2 regions of the Duganella paludis genome follow, and region 1 is predicted to be linked to the other one. Evidence: predicted binding sites of a transcription regulator. Region 1 holds the regulator's gene; the other holds the start of a gene.

The links. The regulator LexA, encoded in region 1, represses DNA repair genes until DNA is damaged. The targets are predictions, from matches to a motif close to ACTGTATNNNNATACAGT.
Region 2: ACXZ1M_RS04310 (PA0069 family radical SAM protein) is a predicted target of LexA. The motif match lies at 2,379-2,396, and genes of this name have one in related genera.

What each region holds. Positions count from the first base shown of each region.
Region 1 covers NZ_CM136922.1:1,220,954-1,229,139, forward strand. Annotated here, with positions in the region: gene ACXZ1M_RS05510 (DUF47 domain-containing protein) at 1-467, opposite strand, end outside; gene ACXZ1M_RS05515 (replicative DNA helicase) at 529-1,914, opposite strand; gene rplI (50S ribosomal protein L9) at 2,039-2,491, opposite strand; gene rpsR (30S ribosomal protein S18) at 2,519-2,809, opposite strand; gene priB (primosomal replication protein N) at 2,825-3,130, opposite strand; gene rpsF (30S ribosomal protein S6) at 3,152-3,532, opposite strand; gene ACXZ1M_RS05540 (DUF5695 domain-containing protein) at 3,694-4,443, shown strand; gene lexA (transcriptional repressor LexA) at 4,554-5,192, shown strand; gene ACXZ1M_RS05550 (hypothetical protein) at 5,119-5,568, opposite strand; gene ACXZ1M_RS05555 (cystathionine gamma-synthase family protein) at 5,571-6,815, opposite strand; gene purF (amidophosphoribosyltransferase) at 6,835-8,186, opposite strand, start outside.
Region 2 covers NZ_CM136922.1:943,425-951,610, reverse strand. Annotated here, with positions in the region: gene ACXZ1M_RS04320 (Hsp70 family protein) at 1-1,669, opposite strand, end outside; gene ACXZ1M_RS04315 (DUF2760 domain-containing protein) at 1,666-2,268, opposite strand; gene ACXZ1M_RS04310 (PA0069 family radical SAM protein) at 2,443-3,564, shown strand; gene ACXZ1M_RS04305 (gamma-glutamylcyclotransferase) at 3,556-4,119, opposite strand; gene ACXZ1M_RS04300 (FMN-dependent NADH-azoreductase) at 4,167-4,733, opposite strand; gene ACXZ1M_RS04295 (LysR family transcriptional regulator) at 4,833-5,747, opposite strand; gene ACXZ1M_RS04290 (VOC family protein) at 5,835-6,368, shown strand; gene ACXZ1M_RS04285 (fumarylacetoacetate hydrolase family protein) at 6,365-7,387, shown strand; gene maiA (maleylacetoacetate isomerase) at 7,387-8,031, shown strand; gene ACXZ1M_RS04275 (S41 family peptidase) at 8,032-8,186, opposite strand, start outside.

The DNA of each region.
Region 1 (8,186 bases):
TCGGCGTCCGATTCCAGGCGGTCGATCTCTTCGCAGATGGCGACGATCTGGCGCGAGTTGTCCATGTTGTGCAGCAGGGCCACGGCTTCCTTGACCTTCTCGGCGCAGGCCAGCACCAGTTCGGCCAGGCGCTTGGCTTCCGGCGTGACCGAGTGCAGGTCGTACAGCGACACGGTCTGGGCCGCGTCTTCCAGCAGGTCGAGGATGTCGTCCTGGCGGGTGATCAGCTTGTGGATGTCGTCGCGGTCGATCGGGGTGATGAAGGTTTTGTGCAGCAGGTCGACGGTCTGGTAGGTGATCTTGTCGGCTTGTTTCTCGATGCTTTCGATCGCGTGCACGCGATTTTCCAGGTCATCGAAATTGGACATCAGGCCCACCATCTCTTTTGCGCCTTTGACGCACAGCTCGGCGTGCTGATTAAACAGGTCAAAGAATTTGCCCTCGGTGGGCATCAAGCGTCCAAACATAATTTCTCCGTTTATTGATTACTGCTGAGCGCCGGTGGGGGTGGCCCGTCCGGCGTAAAGATTAGTCGCCCTGGTAAACAGCCAAATTACCAGAGTAGTTGCCAAACTTGGTGTACTGGCCGATCCAGGTCAGGCGTACCGCGCCGATCGGACCGTTACGCTGCTTACCGATAATGATCTCGGCCGTTCCCTTATCGGGCGAGTCGGCGTTGTAGACCTCGTCGCGATACAGGAAGATGATGACGTCGGCATCCTGCTCGATAGCGCCGGATTCGCGCAGGTCGGACATGACGGGACGTTTGTTGGGGCGTTGTTCCAGCGAGCGGTTCAGCTGCGACAGCGCGATCACCGGGCAGCCCAGCTCCTTGGCCAGGCCCTTCAATGATCGGGAGATCTCGGAGATCTCGGAGGCGCGGTTGTCGCCCGCCTTGGAACCCTGCATCAGCTGCAGGTAGTCGACGATGATCAAGCCGAGCTTGCCGCACTGGCGCGCCAGGCGGCGCGCGCGGGCGCGCATCTCGATCGGGTTCAGCGCCGGGGTTTCGTCGATGAACAACTGGGCGTCGTTCATCTTCTGGATGGCGTGCGTCAGGCGCGGCCAATCCTCATCGTTCAAGCGGCCGGTGCGCAGGCGGTGCTGGTCGAGCTGGCCGACCGAACCCAGCATACGCATCGCCAGCTGGGTGCCGCCCATCTCCATCGAGAAGATCGCCACCGGCAAACCGGCTTCGATGGCAACGTTTTCGCCGATGTTAACCGAGAATGCGGTCTTGCCCATGGAAGGACGGCCGGCCACGATGACCAGGTCGCCGCCCTGCAGGCCGGAGGTCATGCGGTCGAGGTCGATGAAGCCGGTCGGCACGCCGGTGATCTCGGACTGGTTGTCGCGCGAATACAGCTCGTCGATGCGCTCGACCACCTGGGTCAGCAGCGGCTGCACCGCCAGCCAGCCGGCGGCGCCACGGGCGCCCTGCTCGGCGATGGCGAAGATGCGCGATTCGGCTTCGTCCAGAATTTCCTTGGTTTCCTTGCCCTGCGGGCTGAAGGCCTGGCCGGAAATATCGTCGGCCACGGTGATCAGCTGGCGCAGCACCGAGCGGTCGCGCACGATCTCGGCATAGCGGCGGATATTGGCCGCCGACGGCGTGTTCTGCGCCATCGCGTTCAGGTAGGTCAGGCCGCCGACGTCGTCGGCCTTGCCCAGCTGGGTCAGGTTTTCAAACACCGTGATCACGTCGGCCGGCTTGGACGCGTTGATCATCCGGACGATCTGCTCGAAGATGATACGGTGATCGTAGCGGTAGAAGTCTTCCGGCTGCATCATGTCCGCAATGCGGTCGAACGCCGAGTTATCGCGCAGCAAGCCGCCAATGACGGATTGTTCTGCTTCGATAGAGTGCGGCGGGACGCGGAGCGAGTCGAGTTGCGGGTCGGAGGGGACGTTCATGGCGCGAATTATACCTGCTTGCCGGAGCCAGATTACAAGTTTATGACAAGAAAAAAGCCGGGGATAAGCCCGGCTTTTTCAAGGGTGTTGCTCAACCAGACAGGCGTTGCCGCCCGGTCTAGTCTTAGGCAGCTTCGCCTACTACAGCAACGGTTACTTCTACCACCACGTCGGTGTGCAGAGCAACGCTTACTGGGAACTCGCCAGTGGTCTTCAGAGGACCGGTTGGCAGACGTACCGAAGCTTTTTCAACGGCGAAACCAGCTTTGCTCAGGGCTTCAGCGATGTCGAAGTTGGTTACCGAGCCGAACAGACGGCCGTCAACACCAGCTTTTTGCGAAACGGTCACGGTCATGCCGTTCAGTTTCTCGCCTTGGGCTTGAGCGGCGGCCAGCTTGGCGGCAGCAGCTTTTTCCAGTTCAGCGCGCTTGACTTCGAATTCCTCGATGGCAGCTGCGGTAGCGCGGCGGGCCATTTTTTGTGGAATCAGGAAGTTACGTGCGTAGCCGTCTTTAACTTTAACGACTTCACCCAGGTTGCCCAGATTGACAACTTTTTCCAACAGAATGATTTGCATAGTTCTTCTCCAGTTACTCTGCCGCGATTAAGCGTTGTGCAGATCGGTGTACGGCAGCAGGGCCAGATAGCGAGCGCGCTTGATTGCGGTGTCAACTTGACGCTGGTAGTGCGCCTTGGTGCCGGTCAGACGTGCTGGCATGATTTTGCCGTTTTCCTGGACGAAGTCTTTCAGGGTGTCTACGTCTTTGTAGTCCACTTGTTCTACGTTTGCAGCGGTGAAGCGGCAGAACTTCTTACGCTTGAACAGTGGGTTTTGTTGCTTGCGCTTTTCTTTCAGCTTGAGCTTGTTTTTGTCGAACTTTTTACCGAATGCCATTTTAGGCTCCTGTATTTAAATTGAGCTGTCTGTGACAGCACTAAAATCAATGATGTGAAACACCAGACTTCTGCTATTGCGGCTTTTCTTGTTGAGGAAACCGGAGAACTGGTACAAGCCTCCCAGTGGCGCCTGGCTGAACCGGCTTGAAATCTCGCCCGCGGCAATCGCGGACACTTCAAACTCGGACAAGCGGGCGATGCCTGCCTCCATCTGCTGCGACCGGTGCTGGAGTACAGCATTCACGATCGGCATACCGGCCGGGGTGTAACGAATTGCATCCCGTTCGGTGATGAGGGCGACAAACTGGAGCTGGTTCAGCTCGGTTCCTTCTCAGAACAATTAAGCGGCAGGAGCAGCAGCGGCAGCTTCTGCGCGATGCGATTTCGCTGCATCTTCGCGTTGTACCGACTTCATCATAGGCGAAGGAGCGGTTTCGGCTTTCTTCAGCTTGACGGTCAGGTGACGCAGAACGGCGTCATTGAATTTGAATGCGGTTTCCAGCTCGACCAGGGTCTCGTTGTCGCACTCGATGTTCAGGCAGATGTAGTGTGCTTTCGCCAGTTTCTGGATCGAGTAAGCCATCTGACGACGGCCCCAATCTTCAACACGGTGAACGGCGCCGCCGCGGGTCGTTACGGTGGTTTTGTAACGCTCGATCATTGCGGGCACTTGCTCGCTCTGGTCCGGATGGACGATAAATACGATTTCGTAGTGACGCATGTATAACTCCCTTAAGGACTTGTGAATATAGCCCACCCTGGCGTCAAGACAGGTGTGGGAAGAGGTAAGCCCGCGACTATATCAGCTTTTCAAGCGGAACGCCAGCCCGGCGTTGTCGATGCTACAGTCCGGTTTTGATTGCATTGACGACAGGATTGACCATGAAGCCACACTTCCTTTTGCTTGCCGCGTTGACCACTCTGCCCGCCTTGGCCGCCGACTACCCAGCCATCAAGACCAAGGCCTACAGCACGCCGCAACTGCTGTTCGCGCTGCGCACCGACACCCAAACCCTGGCACGGCTGACGCCGGTGGCCGACCCGAGCCACGACTTCACGCCCGGCCCGCGCGAAGAGGAGCGCCAGTTCGACGGCTACCGCCACCTTGGCGACCTCAGCCTCAAGCTGCGCGTGGGCGGCGGCGACTGGCAAAGCTGGACTTCGTATGCGCAGCGCAAACCGGTGCGCGTGCTGCCGGCGGTGCGTGTTCTGGCAGCCGCCGACCTCACGCCGACCATGGGCGCCGGCCTGCCGTTGACGGTGGAGCGCCGCTGGCTCAACGACAAGGGCACGCTGGTGCTGCGCTACACGCTGATCAACCGCGGCAAGCAGGCGGTGGAGGTGGCAGAGGCCGGCATGCCGATGGTGTTCGACTTCGGCAGCAACAGCGTCAAGCCGCATCCGGGCGACCGTGGCTATGCCGACGTCGCGCGGCTGGAAGGCGTGCCGCTGGCGCTGCGCGTGGCGCCTGACGGCAAGACGCCCCTTACCAGCTGGCAGCCGCCCGCCGAACAGCGCGCCGCCGGCGAAGACTACGCCAGCTGGGTCACCGGCGGCTTCACGCTCAAGCCGGGCGCGAGGCGCGACATCGGCCTGCGCTTCACGGTCCGCCCGAATGGCGCTACGAGATAACGGCCAACAGTTTTTTTCACATTATTTCGCTGAATACAATAAATTCCCTTGCATTAAGGAGCGTACTGTACAAAAATACAGACTGTCTATATACACAGCCCACTGTACCCATGCTCAAGCTCACCGCACGCCAGGAACAAATCCTGAATCTGATCAAGGACGCCATCGAGAACACCGGCTTCCCGCCGACCCGCGCCGAGATCGCCAACGAATTGGGCTTCAAATCCGCCAACGCGGCCGAGGAACATTTGCAGGCGCTGGCGCGCAAAGGCGCGATCGAAATCGCCGCCGGCACCTCGCGCGGCATCCGCCTGCTGGGCGCGCACGCCGAACCGGCCACGCCGAAAGTGCCGGCCGCGCTGATGATGTCGCTGCCGCTGATCGGCCGCGTGGCTGCCGGTTCGCCCATCCTGGCGCAAGAGAATCTGGAAGCGAGCTACAACGTCGATCCAGCCATGTTCGCCTCCAAGCCCGACTACCTGCTGAAGGTGCGCGGCGAATCGATGCGCGACGCCGGCATCATGGACGGCGACCTGCTGGCTGTGAAGAAAGTGGACAGCGCCAAGAACGGCCAGATCGTGGTGGCCCGCATCGGCAATGAAGTGACCGTCAAGCGCTACCGCAAAACCGGCTCGACCATCGAGCTGCTGCCGGAGAACCCGGACTTCAAGATCATCAAGGTTGATCCGGAGGCCGATGAGTTTGCGCTGGAAGGCTTGGCAGTAGGCCTGATGCGGACCTGGCACTAAGCACTTCACCCTGCGCCAGCAAGACCAGATCGGCTTGCTGGCGTGCCTCTTGTGCGACCTGCACAAACACCTGATTCATCAATTGCTGCGCGGCGGCCAGTTCCTCATCGCTCATGGCTTGCGCCACGTCGGCTGGAATGCTGCGCCCTACCGGCAGCGCTTTCTTGTAGTTGACGGCAAAGCGGTCATAGCAGGCCAGCCAGGCGCTGCGCTGTTCGGCCGTGCGCATGGCGCCGGCCGCGCCGCAGTGGAAGCGCGACAGCGCGATGTCGGCGCCGTTGTAGTGATTGGTGTAGTAATCGATATCGACGCGGTGATCGCCGGCCTGGGCAGCGGTGGCTGCCATCATCAGGCTGGAAGCGATCAGCGCGCGCATCGTCAGCAGCCTTCGAGAGCCGTGCAGAAGTCGTCGAGCAGGTCGTCGGTATCTTCGATGCCGACCGACACGCGGATCAGCGATTCGGCGATGCCCATCGACGCACGGCGCTCGGCGCCCATCTCGAAGAAGATGGTGTGCGCGACCGGAATGATCAGGGTGCGGTTGTCGCCCAGGTTGGATGCCGGAATCGCCAGCTTCAGGCGGTTCAGGAAGTCGAAGCAATCGAGGCCGTCCTTCAACTCAAAACTCAGCAGCGAACCGTGGGCGCGGAACAGTTCCGAACTGATGCCGTGCTGCGGGTGCGATGTCAAGCCTGGATAATAGACGGCCGCCACGCGTTCATCTTTTTCCAGCATCTGCGCCAGCGCCAGCGCGTTGGCGGTGGTGCGCTGCATGCGCAGCGCCAGCGTTTCGGCGCCGACGGCGATGTGGTGCGCGGCGTCCGGCGCCAGCGAGGAACCGAAGTCGCGCAGCGCCTTGGCGCGGATCTGCGCCAGGCCCCATTGCAGCGGCGCGGCTTTCTTGTAGTTCTCGTAGATGTTCGGGAAGCGGGTCCAGTCGTAGGCGCCGGTGTCGGTCAGGCTGCCGCCCAGCGCATTGCCGTGGCCGCCGATCGACTTGGTCAGCGCGTTGACCACCAGACCCGCGCCCACCGCCTTCGGCAGGAACAGGTAAGGCGTGGTCATGGTGTTGTCCACCACGTAGAGGATGCCGCGCTTCTGGCACAGTTCGCCGATGCGCTTGAGGTCCGCCACTTGCGTGCGCGGATTGGCGATGGTCTCGACGAAGACCACGCGGGTGTTCTCGGTGATGGCCGCTTCGACGTTGGCCACATCGGTGGCGTCCACGAAGGACACGCCGATGCCCTGGCTCATGGCGGTCTGCCACAGGCTGTTGGTGTTACCGAACAAGAAGGCCGACGACACCACGTGGTCGCCGGTGCGCAACAACGCCTGCACCACGGCGCCGATGGCGCCCATGCCGGTGGCGAAGCAGATCGTGCCGACGCCCTGCTCCATCTTGTTGACCTTGTCTTCCAGCGCGGAGATGGTCGGGTTGCCCTGACGGCCGTAGCGGAAGCCCGGCTCCTTGCCCTGGAATACGGAGGCCAACTGACGCGCGTCGGCATAGCCGAAGGCCACCGAGGTATGGATAGGCTTGTGCAGCGAACCGTGCTCGATGCCCTTCAGGCGGTCGTTGTGCAGAATGGTGGTGGTGAAACCGTAGTTCTTCTTGTCGTTCATGGATTGTTACGCTTCGGGTTTACGCTTCGGTCGCGGCCAGGTTCAGGTTCAGTTGCGAACGACCTGCATCTTCCGGCGCCTTGGCCTTGGTCGGGTGGTGGCGCGCGTACTCCAGTTTATCCAGATACTCGCGGGTCACGTCGCCCGTCACATAAATGCCGTCGAAGCACGAAGCCTCGAAGCTGGTAAGCGCCGGATTCACATCCGAAATGGCGCGTTTCAGCGCGTCGATGTCCTGGTACACCAGCGCATCGGCGGTGATCTCGCGGCACACCTCTTCCACCGTGCGGCCGTGGGCAATCAGCTCGTCACGGGTCGGCATGTCGATGCCGTACACGTTCGGGTAGATCACCGGTGGCGCGGCCGAAGCGAAGATCACTTTCTTGGCGCCCGAATCGCGCGCCATCTGCACGATCTCGCGGCTGGTGGTGCCGCGCACGATGGAGTCATCCACCAGCAGCACGACCTTGCCCTTGAACTCGTCCGGAATCGCATTCAGCTTCTGGCGCACCGATTTCTTGCGCGCTGCCTGGCCCGGCATGATGAAGGTACGGCCGATGTAACGGTTCTTGATGAAACCTTCGCGGTATTCCTTGTGCAACGCCAGCGCCAGCTGGATCGCGGCAGGACGTGACGAGTCCGGAATCGGCATCACCACGTCGATGTCGTCGGCCAGGCCTTCGCGCTTGATCTTCTCGGCCAGGTACTCGCCCATTTTCAGGCGGGTGCTGTACACCGAGGCGCCGTCGATCACCGAATCGGGACGCGCCAGATATACGAACTCGAACACGCACGGATTCAGCGATGGATTGTCGGCGCACTGGCGCGCGTGCAGCTGCTTGTCGTTGTCGATGAAGACCGCTTCGCCCGGCGCGATGTCGCGCACGAAACGGAAGCCCATGCCTTCCAGCGCCACCGATTCCGAAGCGATCAGGTATTCCACGCCTTCCGGCGTTTCATTGATGCCCAGGCACAGCGGACGAATGCCGTACGGATCGCGGAAGGCCAGCAGGCCGACGCCGGCGATCTGCGCCACGGCGGCGTAACCACCGCGCACACGGCGATGCAGCACGGTCACGGCGTTGAAGATGGTTTCAGCATCGATGGAAATGCCGACGGTGGCTTTTTCGATTTCATGCGCCAGCACGTTCAGCAGCACTTCCGAATCGGAATCGGTGTTGATGTGGCGGCGGTCGTTCTCGAACATCTCTTTCTTGAGCTGTTCCCAGTTGGTCAGGTTGCCGTTGTGGGCCAGCGTGATGCCGAACGGTGCATTGACGTAGAACGGCTGCGCTTCTTCCTCGCTCGACGAACCGGCGGTCGGATAGCGGCAGTGGCCGATACCCGAGTTACCCTGTAGCGTACGCATGT
Region 2 (8,186 bases), 280 kb from region 1:
CATCCGGACCCCAGAAATCGAGCAGGTCGCCGATCTGGTCCTGGCGGCGCACGGAAGAACCGAAGAAGCGGAATTGCACCGGCTCGCCCACCACCAGGCCGAACTCCTGGTTCGGCAATTCGATCTCGCTGCCTTCCTCCATGCCGAACGGCGCCACGCACAGCGCCTGGATCGGCGGTTCCATGCCTGGAATCGCCGGCATCGCCGACTCGATCGCCACGTAGTACGAACGCGCCGTGCCGCCGCGAATGCGCACGCCGCTGCCGCGTCGCACGTAGCTGTAGTAAGCCGCGCCGCGCGCCACCGCCAGGTCCAGATCGGCGCCGGCCAGCATGCGCGCAGGCTCCGCACCTTCCATGTACAGCCAGTCGTTCAGCGTGCCCATGATGCGTTGTGCCAGCAGGTCCGACTTGAACACGCCGCCGTTGAACAGCACTGCGGTCGGATGCAGGAACGTCGCTTCGGCGCTTTGCTTGCCGGCGTAGCCTTCCAGTTCAGACGTGGCGCCAACCTGACGCGCCAGGAACGCAGCCAGATGGCGCGTGACGCCAGCGTCCTGCGCATACGGCAGGCCAAGCTGCGTCAGGCCCGCGCGGGTACGCACGGCCGGACGCGCCGCCGCATCCACTTGCGGGAAGAAACCGTCCAGGATGAAGGTGGTCACTTCGTCGCGCGTCAGTTCGGTGCGGATCGAACCGCCGATCAGTTTCGAGCCACGGCTCGGCACCACGATAGGCCAGGTGGCCACGGTTTCATCGGCCAGCAGTTTTTCCTTGGCGCTGCGGCAGCCGTAGGTCAGCGCGCGCATCTGCCATGCATCCAGTTGCGTGCCGTTGGCGGCCAGCTTGCGCGCCACCAGATGGGCCAGCGCCAGATCCATATTGTCACCGCCGAGCAGAATGTGGTCGCCCACCGCGATGCGGTGCGGTTCCAGCACGCCGTCGCGTTCCAGCACGGCGATCAGCGAAAAGTCGCTGGTGCCGCCGCCCACGTCCACCACCAGGATCACGTCGCCCGGCTTGACTTCCTTGCGCCAGCGGCCTTCGCTGCCCTGGATCCAGCTGTACAAGGCCGCTTGCGGTTCTTCCAGCAGCGTGAGGTTGGTATAGCCGGCGGCGCGTGCCGCTTCGGCGGTTAGTTCGCGCGCCCCAGGATCGAAGGATGCGGGGATCGTCACCGTTACCGACTGCTCGCCGAAAGGTGCGTCAGGGTGCGCCTGCTCCCACGCCTTGCGCAGGTGGGACAGGTAGCGCGTGGACGCTTGCAGCGGCGAGACGCGCGTCACTTCTTCCGGCGCGTCGTTCGGCAGCAGGGCGGAGCGGCGATCGACGCCGGGATGACTCAACCAGCTCTTGGCGCTGGAGACCAGGCGGATCGGCGTGGTGGCGCCACGGCTGCGCGCCATCTCGCCGGCCACGCCGGTTTGCTCTTCCGCGCTTTGCTGCCACGGCAGATTGTTCTCGCCCGGCGCCAGTTCGTCGGCGTGCGGCAGGTAGAGGAAGGACGGCAGCAGCGGCAGTTCTTCGATGGTGCCCGGTGCGGTCAGCTGCGGAATGGCCAGCACGCCGTGCTGGGTTTTCTCGCCGTCGCTGGCTTGCAGGTTCACATACGACAGCGCGCTGTGGGTGGTGCCAAGGTCGATGCCGATGGCGTAACGTGGATCGCTCACAGTTCCACCTCCGCCGGCGCCAGGATCGAGGCGTCATGCGCTTCCGCCAGTTTCGGCAGGCGCACTTCGGCCGAGCGCCAGCCGCGATGGCTCAAGGCGCCACGGAACGGCGCCTTGCCGACCACGTTGCCGGTCAGGCGCACGGCGGCGGCGTCGAAGCCTTCCGGCAGTTCGATGCGGCTGCCTTCGGCTTCGCTGCGCACCGGCTGGATGGTGAAGTGTTCGCGCAGGACTTTGGCGCAGCCTTCGTGCACCACGCGCGCGGCGGCGCCGATGTCGGCGTCGGAATAGGCGCTCAGGTTTTCCTGGGTGAAGTCGATCAGGCGTGCTTCGCGCTGGAACAGCGACAGCAGCTGCAGGGCGGCGTCAGGCGTGGCGACGCGCAGAGTGATCGGCGCTGGAGCTGGAGCTGGAGCTGGAGCCGGAGCGGGTGCCGGCGCTGGGGCAGGTGCGACCGGTGCGGCGCTCGGCTGCGGCGTGTCGTCGATGCGGTTCAGGCGCGCGGCGTACTCAGCGTCGGACAGGGCGCGGAAGAAGGCGCCAATGGCAATCGAAATCCGGCTGAAGAAAGACGGCAAAGGTTGATTGGAATTGTTCATGTTTTTACTCGCTGTTAGGTTGCCGAACGCTGCGCTGGGCGCGCGTTGTGGCGAAGCCCGGCATGATACTTGATATTTCCCTTGATATGGCGGTTTGGAGCGCCTAGAATACTGTACATACATACAGTATCCGAGTGCCCCATGTCCCACGATGAAAACAATCAAGAGCACGTTATGCCGCCGCCGCCCTCGCTCAAGGCGCAAAAAGGACGGGGCGCGGTGTCCAACATGCAAGGCCGTTACGAACTGAACGCCCGCGAAGCCTATGACGACGGCTGGGAGCGGGAGGAAGAGGAGGTCAAGCCATGGAAAACCCAGGTAACCGAGGAAATCTGCCGTTCCATTCTCAGCCGCAACGCCTCGCCGGATCTGCCCTTCAGTGTATCGCTGAATCCCTATCGCGGCTGCGAGCACGGTTGCATTTATTGTTTTGCGCGGCCTACGCACAGCTATCTGGGCTTGTCGCCGGGCATGGAATTCGAGAGCAAGATCTTCGCCAAGATCAACGCGCCGGAGATGTTGCGGCGCGAGCTGGCTAAGCCCGGCTACGAACCGCAATCGATCGCGCTGGGCGTCAACACGGACGCCTACCAGCCCTGCGAGCGCCAGCTCAAGCTCACACGCCGCGTGTTGGAAGTGCTGCAGGAATGCCAGCACCCGGTGGGTCTGATCACCAAGTCCTCGTTGATCGAACGCGACATCGACATCCTGGCGCCGATGGCGGCCAAGCAGCAGGCTGGCGTGGCCATCACGCTCACCACGTTGGACCCAGTCATCGCCCGCACGCTGGAGCCGCGCGCAGCGGCCCCCGCGCGCCGCCTGCGCACGATACGCACGCTGACGGACGCCGGCATTCCGGTCGCGGTCAGCATCGCGCCCATCATTCCGTTCATCACCGAGCCTGATATTGAACGGATACTGGAGGCGGTCAAGGAAGCCGGCGCGGTGAGCGCGCACTACACGGTGCTGCGCCTGCCGTGGGAAGTGGCGCCGTTGTTCAAGGAGTGGCTGCAGGCGCACTTTCCTGAACGGGCGCAGCGCGTCATGAACCGCGTGCGTGAAATGCGCGGCGGCAAAGACTACGATAGCAATTTCGACACGCGCATGAAAGGCGAGGGCGTGTGGGCCGAGCTGATCCGCCAACGCGTGAAGATCGCCAGCGAGCGGCTCGGTCTGAGCGGGCATGGCAGCCGTTTCCACCGCATGGACGCTTCGCAGTTTACGCGTCCGCCGGTGGTGCCGCCGCTGGGCGCGCGCGCCAAGGCGGCCGATGCGGGACAGCTCGATTTATTTTAAGGCGGCGAGGTGGCGTTCGATGTCGAACACGTGCTGGTCGTGGCGGCCCAGCTCGCGCAGGGCGGCGGCCAGGTGGTTGAGGTAGTCGCTATTGGGACCGCTCGGGCCGGCGGAGCGGGCGATGTGGGCGGCGATCTCCGCCTCGGAGGCGGCGCCGAGGAAGGCGGTGTTGTCCGGCGTGGCAATGTAGACCAGGCCTTCGACTTGGTCGCCGTCTTCAAAGGTAATGGGGATGGCGAGGCGCAGGTAGCCGTTCTTTTCGCGGTGGTCCAGGTGCACGAACACTTCCGGCGTGACCAGATAGGCCATGCCGTGGCAGATGGCGCCGGCCTCCTCGATCAGGGTGACCACGCGGCCCGGCGCTTCGGGCGTGCCGCGATGATCGTGCGAGCCCTGCCAGAAGCGCCGGGTCCAGCCGCTGATGCTGGCCGGGCGGCGTTGCAGGTAGGGAAAGTCCGCCTTGTAGATCAAGGAGCCATAGCCGAACAGCCACACGCTATGGTGGCCGTCAAACTTGTCCATCATTTGATTGATGGCGATGGTGTTCGCAGTCATGCGCTCAATTATAAAACACCGTTAGAAAAACATCGTTAGCGCTAACATCAGGCCGCGTGCTTGAGCTCCAGAACTTGTTGCAGCGCCGCCTTGCTGCGCACCACGTCCACGCGGATCACGCCCATGTCCTGGAGCGCGGCTTTGAGCTGGTTTTCGTGATTGTCGATCAGTTGGCCTGGATCACCCTGCTCGGTCACGCCACAGCCGGCGGTCACCAGCAGCACGTGCAGGTCGTCGCGGCGCTGGCGCGGGGCGTTGGCGTGCAGCTCCAGCAGGCGGTCCATCCACGCTTTCAGCGTCGATGGCACGGAGTAGTTGTGCATGGGGGCGCCGAGCACCAGTACGTTTGCGTCCTGGAATTCCTGGAGCAGTGAAGCGCTTTGCAGGGCTTCGGCGCGCAGTTCGGCACTCATCGGGATATGGGCATCCCAGCGTTTGCTGATGGCTTGCAACAGCGGGCCGCTGGCGTGCGATAAAGGCGCGGCCGCGAGGTCGCGGTACATGACGGTGGCATGGGGTGCAGCCACCGTCAAGGCAGTGATCGCGGCAGAGGTTATCTGACGCGACGCGGAATGGTCGCCATGGGCGCAGGAGTCGATGTGCAGGATGTTCATAAGTAAAGCATACACAATGCGGGAGCGCTACCACAATGGATTTGCTACCAACTCGCGTTACATACTTGAAACAAATTGTAAGGAAGTCCTTAACTCGCTCTAAACGACGGGCATATGCCATTTATGCGCGGCGACGAACTGGTGCAGAAAAGCCACAAAACTGTCTGCGGCGGGCGACAGCGCGCGCACGCTGCGGGTGTAGACGAAGAAACGCCGGGTCAGCGCCGGCGCTTCCAGCGTGCGCATTTTCAAGCCATACAGCTGTACCATCTTTTCCGCATAGGGCAGGCACACGGTGATGCCCAGCCGCGCGTGCACCATGGACAGCGCCGTGGTCATGAAGGTGACCTCGTTGTAGGGGCTGAGCGACAACTCCCGGAACGACACGTGCACGTCGCGCAACAGCCGTTCGGTGAACTGGCCCTGCAATGAAATGAAGGGATAGCGGTTGACGTCGGCCCAAGTGATGCGCTTGCGCTGGTCCAGCTCGTGGCCTTGCGGATAGACCACCACAAATGGCATCTCGAACAAGGGCTGCGCTTCGATCTCGGCGGTGGCGTCGCGCTCGGGGCCGATGCCGAAGTCCACCTCGCCGCTGAACACGCGCGCCGACACCTGCTCCAGCGGACAATCCGCCAGCCGCACCTGCACCTCCGGATGCAGCTCGCGGTAGGCGGCGATCACCTCCGGCAGCATGGTGCAGGAAAGCATCTGCGGCGCCGCCACCCGCACCGAACCCTGCTTGAGCGCCTTGCGGCTGGCGATGTCGGCCATGGCGCGGTCCAGGTCGTGCAGCATCTTGTCGAACAGCGGATACAGTTCGCGTCCCAGCTCGGAAAGCTGGGTCTTGCGCGTGGTACGCTCGACGACACGCACGCCCAGCATCTGTTCCAGCTCCTTGATCTGGCCGCTCAGGGCCGATTGGGTCACGTTCAGGTGGTCGGCGGCGAGGGTGAAACTGCCGGTCTTGGCCAACGCCACCAGGGCGCGCATTTGCCGCAGGCTGGGATTCATGAGAAATTCTGATAAATGGAAAGATAAATACGATTTGTATGATATCTGAAACTGTCATCTAATGGCGGAATCGAGTTGGAGACACCTATGAAAATCAAGCAAATACACCACGTCGCCTACCGCTGCAAAGACGCGAAAGAAACCGTCGAGTGGTATGTGAAACACCTGAACATGAACTTCGTGCTGGCCATCGCCGAGAACGAAGTGCCATCGACCAAGGCGCCGGACCCGTACATGCACGTGTTCCTGGACGCCGGCAACGGCAACGTGCTGGCCTTCTTCGAACTGCCGACGCAAGCGCCTATGGACCGCGACCACAACACGCCGGCCTGGGTGCAGCACCTGGCGATGGAAGTCGGCAGCATGGAAGAACTGCTGGCCGCGAAAGAGCGCCTGGTGGCCGGCGGCATCGACGTCATCGGCCCGGTCAACCACACCATCTTCAAATCGATCTACTTCTTCGATCCGAACGGCCACCGCCTGGAACTGGCCTGCAACACCGGCACGCCGGAAATGATGCAGAAGCTGGACGAAGTGAAATGGGACATGCTGGAAGAATGGTCGCAAACCAAAAAAGCGCCCAAGCACGCCGCCTGGATGCATGAGGAGGTGAAGGCATGAAGCTCGCTACCCTGAAAGACGGCAGCCGCGATGGCCGTCTGGTGGTCGTCAGCCGCGACCTGTCGCACTACCAGCACGTGCCGAAGATTTCGGCCACCCTGCAGCATGCGCTCGACAACTGGGAGCTGGTGGCGCCGCGCCTGGAGCAAATCTACGCCGCGCTGAACGCCGGCGATGCGGTCGACGCCAAGCCCTTCGACCAGCAGTACTGCCACTCGCCGCTGCCGCGCGCCTATCAGTGGGCGGACGGTTCGGCCTACATCAACCACGTGGAGCTGGTGCGCAAGGCGCGCAACGCCGAAGTGCCGGCGTCGTTCTACACCGATCCGCTGATGTACCAGGGCGGCTCCGACAGTTTCGTCGGCCCGCGCGATGCGATCTACGCGCTGACCGAAGACTGGGGCATCGACCTGGAAGCGGAAGTGGCTGTCGTCACCGGCGACGTGCGCATGGGCGCCACGCCGGACGAAGCGGCCAAGGCGATCCGCCTGGTCATGCTGGTCAACGACGTCTCGCTGCGCAACCTGATTCCGAACGAGCTGGCGAAGGGCTTCGGCTTCTTCCAGTCCAAGCCTGCCAGCGCCTTCTCGCCGGTGGCGGTGACGCCCGATGAACTGGGCGCGCACTGGGCGGACAACAAGCTGCACCTGCCGCTGCTGGTGGAGTTGAACAAGCAGCCGTTCGGCAAGCCGAATGCCGGCGAAGACATGACCTTCAGCTTCGCCCATCTGGTGGCGCATGCCGCCGGCACGCGCGAGCTGGCGGCCGGCACCATCATCGGTTCGGGCACGGTATCGAACAAGCAGGGCAACCTGCATGGTTCGAGCATCGCCAATGGCGGCGTGGGTTACTGCTGCCTGGCCGAAGTGCGCATGTACGAAACCATCGAGACGGGCAAGCCGCAAACGCCGTTCCTCAAGTTCGGCGACAGCGTGCGCATCGAGATGCATGACCAGGACGGCGCCAGCATCTTCGGCGCCATCGAGCAGGTGGTCACGCACTACAAGGAGCGTCACTGATGAAGCTTTACACCTACTTTCGCAGCTCCGCCGCGTATCGCGTGCGGATCGCGCTCAACCTGAAAGGGTTGGCCTACGATGCGCAAGCGGTGCATCTGCTGCGCAACGGCGGCGAGCAACTGGGCGAGGCTTATCGCGCGGTGAATCCGTCCATGCTGCTGCCGGCGTTGGAGGATGACGGTAATGTGATCGGCCAGTCGCTGGCCATCATCGAGTATCTGGAAGAGACGCGTCCCGAGACGCCGTTGCTGCCTGCCGATCCGGCGGGCCGTGCCCGCGTGCGTGCGCTGGCGCTGAGCATCGCGGCGGACTCGCATCCGCTGGCCAACCTGCGCGTGTTGAAGTATCTGACGGGGCAGGTGGGCGTGGCGGAGGATGTGAAGCTGGGATGGCAGCAGCATTGGCTGCGCAGCGGACTGGCGACGCTGGAAGCGCTGCTGGCGAACGATACTCGCACCGGGCGATACAGTCATGGCGATACGCCGTCGCTGGCGGATTGCTGCCTGGTGCCGCAGGTGTTCAACGCGCAGCGCTTCAATGTCGATACGTCGCCGTATCCGACGGTGATGCGCATCCATGCGGCTTGTAGCGAGCTGCCGGCCTTCCAGCAGGCCCACCCTTCGCAACAGCCGGACGCCGAGTAGTTATTTTTTCGGCTTGAGGGCTGCCTGGGCCAGCGCTAACGCAATGTTCAGCGCCTGGTCCGGCGCGGCGGCAACATCCGGCTGCACGCCGCCACCTTCCCAATTGGCGCGGGTGATGACGTTGCTGTGACGCGTGACCGCCATCGACGTTTGCA